One region of the Rhizobium sullae genome, then DNA from elsewhere that is predicted to be linked to it. Evidence: predicted binding sites of a transcription regulator. Region 1 holds the regulator's gene; the other holds the start of a gene.
What was found. Region 1 encodes PhoB, which activates phosphate uptake and scavenging genes when phosphate is short. Its sites were predicted from a motif close to TGTCATNNANCTGTCAT; they were not measured.
Positions count from the first base shown of each region.

Region 2: the regulator PhoB is predicted to act here: its motif matches at 1,838-1,854, upstream of N2599_RS19130 (DUF1045 domain-containing protein).

Region 1 covers NZ_CP104143.1:146,577-151,874, forward strand. Annotated here, with positions in the region: gene pstA (phosphate ABC transporter permease PstA) at 1-452, shown strand, start outside; gene pstB (phosphate ABC transporter ATP-binding protein PstB) at 468-1,283, shown strand; gene phoU (phosphate signaling complex protein PhoU) at 1,318-2,031, shown strand; gene phoB (phosphate regulon transcriptional regulator PhoB) at 2,066-2,749, shown strand; gene N2599_RS00735 (GcrA family cell cycle regulator) at 2,820-3,353, opposite strand; gene N2599_RS00740 (aspartate aminotransferase family protein) at 3,774-4,973, shown strand; gene argF (ornithine carbamoyltransferase) at 5,014-5,298, shown strand, end outside.
Region 2 covers NZ_CP104143.1:3,871,051-3,876,348, reverse strand. Annotated here, with positions in the region: gene phnE (phosphonate ABC transporter, permease protein PhnE) at 1-297, shown strand, start outside; gene phnE (phosphonate ABC transporter, permease protein PhnE) at 308-1,816, shown strand; gene N2599_RS19130 (DUF1045 domain-containing protein) at 1,946-2,641, shown strand; gene N2599_RS19125 (alpha-D-ribose 1-methylphosphonate 5-triphosphate diphosphatase) at 2,653-3,792, shown strand; gene phnN (phosphonate metabolism protein/1,5-bisphosphokinase (PRPP-forming) PhnN) at 3,789-4,388, shown strand; gene N2599_RS37855 (GrpB family protein) at 4,472-4,798, shown strand; gene N2599_RS19110 (DNA translocase FtsK) at 4,687-5,298, opposite strand, start outside.

The sequences.
Region 1 (5,298 bases):
GCTCGGCCCCACTGGTCGGCGGTTTGGTGCTGACGCTTATGACGCTGCCGACGATCATCATCGCCACCCGCGCAGCACTGCGCGCTGTCCCGCCGTCGATCCGCGCGGCGGCGCTCGGCCTCGGCGCCTCGAAGATGCAGATGGTGTTCCACCACGTCCTGCCGCTTGCGATGCCCGGTATTCTGACCGGCACCATCATCGGTTTGGCACACGCGCTCGGAGAAACCGCACCGCTTCTCCTGATCGGCATGGTCGCCTTCGTCGCCAGCGCGCCGAGCACCCCGCTCGACCCGTCCACGGCGCTGCCGGTACAGGTCTACATGTGGGCCAACGAAGCCGAACGCGCATTCGTCGAGCGCACGTCTGGCGCCATTATCGTCCTGCTCCTGTTCCTGATCGTCATGAACCTCGGAGCCATCCTCTTGCGCCGGCGCTTTGAGCGTCGCTGGTAAACGGAGTACATAGTCATGAACATGTTGACTGAAGCAGCAGTTGAGAAGGCTCTGGACCAGAAAATGAATACGATCCCGTACAAGATGATCGGCCAGGACGTGTCGGTCTACTACGGCGATAAGCGTGCGCTTTTCGACGTGAAGCTAAACATCCGCGAGAACACGGTTACCGCGCTCATCGGCCCCTCCGGCTGCGGCAAGTCTACCTTCCTGCGCAGCCTCAACCGCATGAACGATACGATCGACAACTGCCGCGTGACAGGCAAGATCACGCTTGATGGCGAGGATATCTACGATCCGGATATCGACGTCGTGGAGCTCCGCGCCCGCGTCGGCATGGTCTTCCAGAAACCGAACCCGTTCCCGAAGACGATCTACGAGAACGTCAGCTACGGGCCACGTATCCATGGCCTGGCAAAGTCGAAGGCGGACTTGGACCAGATCGTCGAGCAGTCGCTGCAGCGCGCCGGCCTTTGGAACGAAGTCAAGGATCGCCTGCATGAATCCGGCACCGGCCTGTCCGGCGGCCAGCAGCAGCGTCTGTGCATCGCGCGTGCCGTTGCCGTGAGCCCGGAAGTCATCCTGATGGACGAACCGTGCTCGGCGCTCGATCCGATTGCGACTGCCAAGGTCGAAGAGCTGATCCATGAGCTGCGCGAGAACTTCACCATCGTCATCGTGACGCACTCGATGCAGCAGGCGGCCCGCGTTTCGCAGCGGACCGCTATGTTCCACCTCGGCAATCTCGTCGAGGAGAACGACACCGACAAGATGTTCACCAACCCGGACGACCCCCGCACCCAGGATTACATCATGGGCCGCTTCGGCTGAGTTGCGGCGTTCAGGCTATTCAAGGACAATTCCCATGGCATCGACCCATATCTTTTCTGCCTATGACGACGATTTGAAGTTCCTGACCCGCCGCATCTCGGAAATGGGTGGGCTTGCCGAGCAGATGGTGTCCGACGCTGTCCGCGCGCTGGTCAACGGCGATACGGCTCTGGCCCAGAAGGTCATCTCCGACGACGTGATCCTCGATCATGCCGAACGCGAGATCGGCGACAAGGCGGTCGTCACCATTGCCCGCCGCCAGCCGATGGCCTCCGATCTTCGCGAGATCATGGGCTCGATCCGTATCGCAGCCGACCTTGAGCGCGTCGGCGATCTCGGCAAGAACACGGCCAAGCGCGTCATCGCGGTACAAAGCACCGGCGTTCCGCGTAAGCTCGCCCGCGGCCTCGAGCATCTTTCCGAGCTCGCCCTCGTCCAGCTCAAGGAAGTGCTCGACGTCTATACGACCCGTGCCGCCGACAGGGCGAAGTCGATCCGCGAGCGCGACGAGGAAATCGACGCGATGTACACTTCGCTGTTTCGCGAGCTTCTGACCTACATGATGGAAGATCCGCGCAACATCACCAGCTGCACGCATCTTCTCTTCTGCGCCAAGAACATCGAGCGCATCGGCGACCATGCCACCAACATTGCCGAAACGATCTATTACATGGCGACCGGCGCCCAGCCGGAAGGCGAACGTCCGAAGGACGATACTGCCAACACCGTCGGCGCGGTGACGGAATGACAATTCTGAACCCGCCCTCAGGAGACAGAAGCGAATGATCCCGAGAGTTGCAGTCGTTGAAGACGAAGAGGCACTGAGTGTGCTTCTTCGCTATAACCTTGAGGCCGAAGGTTTCGAGGTCGATACCATCCTGCGTGGCGACGAGGCCGAAATCCGGCTTCAGGAGCGCACGCCGGACCTTTTGATCCTCGATTGGATGCTGCCGGGCGTATCGGGCATAGAGCTTTGCCGCCGCCTGCGCATGCGTCCGGAGACCGAGCGCCTGCCGATCATCATGCTGACGGCGCGCGGCGAGGAAAGCGAGCGTGTGCGCGGCCTTTCGACCGGCGCCGACGACTATGTCGTCAAGCCGTTTTCGACGCCGGAGCTCGTTGCCCGCGTCAGGGCGATGCTGCGCCGCGCCAAGCCTGAGGTGCTCTCGACGGTGCTGAAATGCGGCGACATCGAACTCGACCGCGAAACGCATCGTGTTCACCGCAAAAGCCGCGAAGTTCGCCTCGGCCCCACCGAATTCCGCCTCCTGGAATTCCTGATGTCGTCGCCCGGCCGCGTTTTCTCGCGTTCGCAGCTTCTGGACGGTGTCTGGGGCCACGACATTTATGTCGACGAGCGCACCGTCGACGTCCATGTCGGCCGGCTGCGCAAGGCGCTGAACTTCTCCAACATGCAGGATGTCATCCGCACCGTCCGCGGTGCCGGATATTCCATGGAATCCTGATTGCCGCTTCCATTGCCGGGCATAAAAAAACGGGCCTGCGAGGCCCGTTTCCGTTTGTCATTTATCCGGCTCAGTTTGCGCGGGCTGCTGTCCTGCGGCGCTCGTTGACCGGCTGATAGGCAAGGCGCGCATGATAGCTGCAGTAGGGTGAAGAGTCCGGGCTGTCGCAACCGCAGAAGTGGAAATCATCCTTCAGCGGATCGCCGACCGGCCACTTGCAGGTGCGTTCCGTAAGTTCCGTCAGTCCGAGGCGGCGGGAGATCGGCACAACCACGTTTGCGGCCGGACGATAGCTTACCTCCTCCATGAGATCGATTTCGATCTCTTCCTTGAGCATCGTTGCGCCCTGCTGGCGCGTGACGGTGCGGGTCGCGATCCGCGATGCATAGTTCGGTGCGCGCGGAGCCGAGGTATTGCGCTTCGGCGCTCGTGCGGCCGCCGCGGTGCCACCGGCCTTGGCGCGGCCCGGAAGGCTAAGCCTGTGGACCTTGCCGATCACCGCGTTCCTGCTCACTCCGCCGAGCTGCGCAGCGATCTGGCTCGCGCTCAGTCCTTCGGACCAAAGCTTCTTGAGTTTTTCGACTCGCTCGTCTGTCCAGTTCATGCCCTGTCTCCGCCGTTTAGCGTTGTGAAGGCAGAATCCCCCACCCTTGCTCCGGATACATCCGAAGCAGGAAACGCCTGACCAATTGTGGTGACTAGTTCCGCCGCATGCAGTCTAGTAATTGAGTTTTAACCTAGTGTGAGGCTGACTCCGTGACAAGAGTCGCGGGAATCCGGATGAATCGAATTTCAAGTTTTCCCCAACTTGCTTCCCGAGCGAGTCATTTCTGCAACATTAGCTGTTGATAAATGACCTCGTTCGGGGAGGTGGTCCCATGGCGCACGAAGCCCGCAGTTTTGTTGACATCGCGGTGCGAAACGTCAATAGTGGCACTCGCCGCCGAAAGGCGGCATTTTTAATTTTTCGGACCCGGTTTTTAGCCGGAGTCTGGTTGCCCTAACGATGACAGGAGATCGCGCCATGGCTCAAGCCGCGCCGCTATATGACACCTATTCTCGCGCCCCTTTGCGGTTCGAGCGAGGTGAGGGCGTTTGGCTGATCACTGAAGGCGGCGAACGATATCTGGATTTTGGCGCAGGCGTTGCAGTGACTTCCGTCGGCCACGGCAATCCGCATGTCGTCGAAGCCCTGAAGGCGCAGGCCGACAAGGTTTGGCACCTGTCGAATATCTATGAAATTCCCGGCCAGGAAGCGCTTGCCAAGCGGCTGACCGACGTCACCTTCGCCGACAAGGTGTTCTTCACCAATTCCGGCGCCGAGGCGCTGGAATGCGCGATCAAGACCGCGCGCCGCTATCAGTATTCCAACGGTCATCCCGAGCGCTTCCACATCATCACCTTCGAAGGCGCCTTTCATGGCCGCACGCTGGCGACAATCGCCGCCGGCGGCCAGGAGAAGTATCTCGAGGGCTTCGGCCCGAAGGCGCCGGGCTTCGATCAGGTTCCCTTCGGCGATATCGAGGCGGTCCGCGCAGCGATCACCGATGCGACCGCCGGCATCCTCGTAGAGCCGGTGCAGGGCGAGGGCGGGGTCCGTCCGGCGACGAATGAGTTCATGAAGGCGCTCCGCCAGATCTGCGATGAGAAGGGTCTGCTGCTGATCCTCGATGAGGTCCAGACTGGCGTTGGCCGTACCGGCAAACTCTTTGCTCACGAATGGTCGGGTGTCACGCCGGATATCATGGCGGTAGCGAAGGGTATCGGCGGCGGCTTCCCGCTCGGCGCCTGCCTGGCGACCGCGGATGCCGCCTCCGGCATGAAGGCCGGCACGCATGGCTCCACCTATGGCGGCAATCCGCTTGCCATGGCGGTCGGCAGCGCGGTGCTCGACGTCATCCTCGCCGACGGCTTTCTGCAGCATGTCCGCGATGTGGCACTCGTCTTCCGCCAGGGCCTTGCCTCGCTGAAGGATCGCTATCCGGATATCATCGAAGATGTGCGCGGCGAAGGCCTGATGCTCGGCATCAAGGCTGCCGTCCCGTCTTCCGAACTGTTGCAGGCCATTCGTGCTGCTCATCTTCTAGGCATTCCGGCGGGCGATAATGTCATCCGTCTCCTTCCGCCTCTAGTCGTCACGGCGGAGGAAGCCCGCGAGGGCCTTGCCCGCGTCGAGCGCGCTGCCGAAAGCATTCGCGCGGCAAAAACCAGGAAGACGGCTTGAACGGATAACGCCCCTCAAGGCGCATACAGGTAAGAACGACATGGCTTCCCCCAAACACTTTCTCGATCTCTCGGCGGTAACTGCATCCGATCTCAGAGCCATCATGGATGATGCGATCGTCCGCAAGCAGGCCTTCAAGGCGGGCAAAGGCGATAAGCCGCTCGCGGGTAAGATGCTGGCGATGATCTTCGAGAAACCCTCTACGCGCACACGCGTTTCCTTCGATGTCGGCATGCGTCAACTCGGTGGCGAAACGCTTTTCCTCTCCGGCACGGAGATGCAGCTTGGCCGCGCCGAGACGATCGGCGATACGGCCAAGGTGCTC
Region 2 (5,298 bases), 410 kb from region 1:
GTGGGAGGCAACTGGATTGAGCGCGCATGGTTCGGCATGGTCCCGCAGGTGCTGCCGAACTTCATGAGTTATTTCCTGCTGCGCCTCGAAATCAATGTCCGAGCCTCCACCGTCATCGGTGCCGTCGGCGGCGGCGGCATCGGTGAGCAGTTGCGCCTGTCGATCAGCCGCGGACACGAGGCTAAGACCTTGGCGATCATCATATTGCTGCTGCTGACAGTCATCGCTGTCGACCAGTTCTCGGCCTGGCTGAGGCGCAAGCTGGTGGGCGACCATGCATTTCAGACCATTGGATAAGGACCGCGCCATGCCCTCCCTGAATGCCGCCGAAATGGAACGTATCGCCGCCGGGCATCCGGAAATCTTCAACCGCTCCGTCTGGCGGCGGTTTCAGGTTCCGCTCATCGTGGCCGCCCTCGTTCTCTACGTCTTTTATGCCTGGTGGTTTTTCGCAGCCGGAAAAGTATTCGGCGAGGCCAACTGGGGTATCGCCGGCAATTATCTGGCCGACTGGGTTTCTTACGAGATCCGTCCCGATATAGAGATCAATCCCGACGGCAGCATGCGGATCACGTATTCGCGCTTCGATCCCATCGGCCCCAATCCGAACCCTGATTGGTTGGAGGCGAAACGCGAAATCGTTAGCCGCACAATCGAAGCTCCGACGACGGCACCCAGTACGACTGCGCCGTCCGCTCCATCCTCAAGCTTCAATTTCATGGCCGGCGCCTCGCAGCAGCAGGCAGCTCCCGCAGAGGCGGCCAGAACCGACGTACGCGCGGAGGAAGTCGTCACCGAAGCGCTGGTCCACATGGGCGCGTCACGAACAGCGGAGATCCGCCCGAACGAGGTTGTCCTGACACGCAACGACGAACGCGTGACCCTGACTTTGGATACAACCGCGGAACGGGTGACCGCCCAAGGCAACCTTCCGGAATGGGTGGAGCAGCGCTCTCCAGGGGGGCGCGTGATCGCATACTTCGGCCTTTCCGGTTGGGCGGAGATCTCCTCCGACCGCGTGAGGGTCCACAAGCGCTTCCTGGGTTGGGCGAACTTCGTGTTCGACACCAATTCAGCTTTCTTCGGCAAGTCTGCCGGTGAAGTGGCCTCTTTGGTCCTGTCGAGCGAACACCTCGATCCGAGGCAGAGCAATCTGTCGCTCGCCTGGAACGACTTCCTCTACAATCCCTCCTGGCAACATCTCGACGTGTGGACAAAACTGCTGCAGACGGTTGTCATGGCCTTTGTCGGCACGCTGTTTGCCATGCTCGTCGCCTTCCCACTGTCCTTCATCGCCGCGAGGAACATTTTCCGCAATCGGCCGGCCAATCAGCTGACAAAGCGATTCTTCGACTTTCTGCGCTCGGTGGATATGCTGATCTGGGCGCTGTTCTTTACCCGGGCGTTCGGACCTGGTCCTCTCGCCGGCATTTCAGCCATCTTCTTCACCGATACGGGAAGCCTTGGCAAACTTTACTCGGAAGCGCTCGAAAACATCGATGACAAGCAGCGCGAGGGCGTGAAATCGGTAGGGGCACATCCAGTTACGGTGCAGCGATATGGTGTGGTACCGCAGGTGATGCCGATTTTTGCTTCTCAGGCGCTCTATTTCTGGGAGTCCAATACCCGTTCCGCCACCGTTATTGGTGCGGTCGGTGCCGGGGGCATCGGTCTGAAGCTCTGGGAGGCCATGCGCACCAATTCCGACTGGGAAAATGTCGCCTATATGGTCATCCTGATCCTGATCGTCGTCTTCTTGTTCGATGCCGCATCAAACGCACTCCGCCAACGGCTGATGGGCACGAAAGCGCATTAAAAGTTGATGGGGCGGCAGCCTCATCATCATTCTGTCACGGAAATCTTTTAGCCGGGAGCCTGCTTGCGGTCCGCGGCCAAATCACTGACATTGCGGCCCCTGCTTGAACATATTTTCAGGACAAGAACATTGCGCTACGCCCTTTATTTTACGCCGCCAAAGGACGATCCTCTGACCGGCGCCGCCTCGATCTGGCTTGGGCGCGACGCATTTACGGGCGAAGCTTATCCGGCTCCCGAGGAAGATGGGATGCCGGCCGCAGAACAGTTCGAACTGACAGCCGATCCGCGCCGATACGGCTTTCATGCGACGATCAAGGCACCCTTCGCTCTCGCCTCATCGGTCACCGAAAGGGACCTGATCGCAGTCGTCGAGGATTTCGCCGGCCGCACGCCGGCATTCGATGTCCCGGAGCTTGTCCTCGGGCAGATCGGCCGATTCTTTGCGCTGGTTCCTGGCTTTATGCATGCGCCGCTTCAGGATTTCGCGGCAAGCGTGGTAAAGTCCTTCGAGCCGTTTCGCGCAGCACTTTCCGAGGCCGATGTTACAAGGCGAAAGCCTGAACAACTGACGGAAAGCCAACGCTCCAACCTCATGCGCTGGGGCTATCCTTACGTGATGGGGGACTTCGGCTTTCACATGACCCTGACCGGCCAGGTGCCCGAAGAGCGCTCGGCACTGATGAAATCGATCCTGGAGAAGCGTTTTGCCGATTTCATCGGCCGGCCGCTTTCCATTTCTGGCCTCGCAGTCTTCATCGAAGAAGAGCGAGGTGCGCTGTTCAAAATTCATTCATGGCTGCCGCTTGCTGGCGCCAAACGCTGAGAGATCGACAGATGACCAAAGAGATAGTCCTTTCCAACGCCCGCATCGTTCTTGAAGACGAGATCGTTGATGGCTCGCTTTTGATCCGCGACGGGAAAATTAATGATATCTCGAAAGGCAATTCGGCAAATGGAGAGGATTTCGAGGGCGATTACCTGATCCCTGGTCTCGTCGAACTGCATACCGATCATCTCGAAGGCCACTATTCGCCGCGTCCAGGCCTTCGCTGGCATAAGACGGCGGCCATTCAGGCCCATGACGCGCAGATCGTCACCTCCGGCATCACCACCGTCTTCGACTGCCTGCGCATGGGTGCGGACGAAGACGGCGGCTTTGAACATGGCGAAATGCGCGAGATGGCCGATGCCATCCAGAAGGCAGAGCGGGAAGGCCGCCTTCGAGCGGAACACCTGATCCACCTGCGCTGCGAGGTCTCGGCCGACAATGTGCTGGAGCATTTCGCGGATTTCGAGAACGATCCCTATGTCCGCCTCGTTTCGCTCATGGACCACGCGCCGGGCCAGCGTCAGTTCCAGACGATGGATCAATACGTCTTCTATTATCAGAAGAAGCGCGGCCTTTCGGACGAGGAGTTCGCGCGCTTCATCGAAAAGCGCCTCAACGAATCCGCCCGCAATTCGACGCCGCACCGCAACGCAATCGCCGAGGTCTGCAAGGCGCGTGGTATCACCGTTGCGAGCCACGATGATGCGACGCTTGCCCATGTCGACGAGGCGATGGAGAACGGCGTGCGCCTTGCGGAGTTTCCGACGAGCTTCGATGCCGCCAAGGCATCACATACGCACGGCATGAGCGTGCTGATGGGCGCTCCCAACGTCGTGCGCGGCAAGTCCCACTCAGGCAATATCGCTGCTCGCGACCTTGCCGAACGTGGCGTGCTCGACGTGCTTTCTTCCGACTATGTGCCGCTCAGCCTGCTCTACGCACCCTTCATTCTTGCCGACGAGCTAGAAACGATCTCATTGCCGAAGGCGATCGCGATGGTGACGGCGACGCCGGCACGTACCGTCAGCCTCAACGATCGCGGCAGAATCGAAACCGGCCTTCGCGCCGATCTTGTGCGCGTCTTCCGCGACGAAGGCGTACCGGTGACCCGCTCCGTCTGGCGTGAAGGGCGCCGGGTCGCATGATTCCGTCGCACGAACCGCACCTAGTACCTGGCACCGAGCGTGGGGTCATGGTCGTTGTCGTCGGCCCAAGCGGCGCCGGCAAGGACACTCTGATGACTCTGGCGGCCAAGCATTTTGCCGGCCGTCCCGACGTGCACTTCGTTCGCCGCGTCATCACGCGGGACGGCGATGCCGGCGGCGAAGACCATCTCTCCGTTTCCGAGGGAGGCTTCGTCTCGATGGAGCAATCCGGCAACTTCGCGGTATGGTGGGAAGCGCATGGGCTGAAGTATGGCATTCCGGCAGAGGTTTCCGCCGCACTGGCGAAGGGGCACCTAGTGATCGCCAACGGCTCCCGTTCGGCTCTCCACCGTTTTCAGGCCGTTTTTCCCCGTCTCAAGGTCATCAACGTGACAGCGCGCCCGGAAGTGCTGGCCGGACGTCTCGAGGCTCGCGGCCGCGAGACCCACGAGGACATCATGGCCCGCCTCGCTCGCGGCTCACTCACCGTGCGCGGCGACTACGACGTCACCGAGTTCGACAACAGCGGTTCGCTGGAAGAGGCCGAGCGCAAGATCGTCGACACGCTCAACGGCTTCCTCGCTGAAATCGCTTAGCCGGCTAGGGGAGCTCATGACCATCGTAATCGTTCCCTACTTACGGTGCTGCACAGCTCTGCAGTTGCACTTCTGAAAATGCTGTGCTCAGGGATCGCATTGCCTTGCGCGACTATCTGCGGACGTATTCCCGAAGGGCCGAAGCCTATGCGGCTCTCAAGCTTCGGCTCATGGATGAAGCCAATGGCGACTGGAGCTACTGCACCGGCGGCAAGTCGGCGTTCGTGCGTGAGACGAACGGCTTGCTGGATTGGGTTAGTTGCAGCCGGCGGGCGGATTATAGTACCTGCGCTGGCAACTATTCGCCGTCCCCTCGTCCCGACACGATCTCACGCTTGCCGACATGGTTGGCCGGTCCGACGAGGCCTTCCTTTTCCATGCGTTCGACCAGCGATGCGGCGCGGTTGTAGCCGATGCCGAGGCGGCGCTGGATGTAGGAAGTCGAGCATTTCTTGTCGCGAAGCACGACCTTGACAGCCTGATCGTAGAGCTCATTGCCGTCCTCGGATGCCGTGGCGCTCTTGTCGAAGACGGCGCTGTCTTCCGGCTCGGCATCTTCCTCTTCATCCGCGGTGACCGTCTCCAGATATTCCGGACGGCCCTGCGTCTTCAGATGTGCGACGACCTTTTCGACTTCGAGATCGGAGACGAACGGGCCGTGGACGCGGGAAATCCTGCCGCCGCCCTGCATGTGCAGCATATCGCCCTGGCCGAGGAGTTGCTCGGCACCCTGTTCGCCAAGGATCGTGCGGCTGTCGATCTTCGACGTCACCTGGAAGGAGATGCGGGTCGGGAAGTTCGCCTTGATCGTGCCGGTGATGACATCGACCGAGGGACGTTGCGTCGCCATGATCAGGTGAATGCCGGCGGCGCGCGCCATCTGGGCGAGACGCTGGATCGCGCCTTCAAT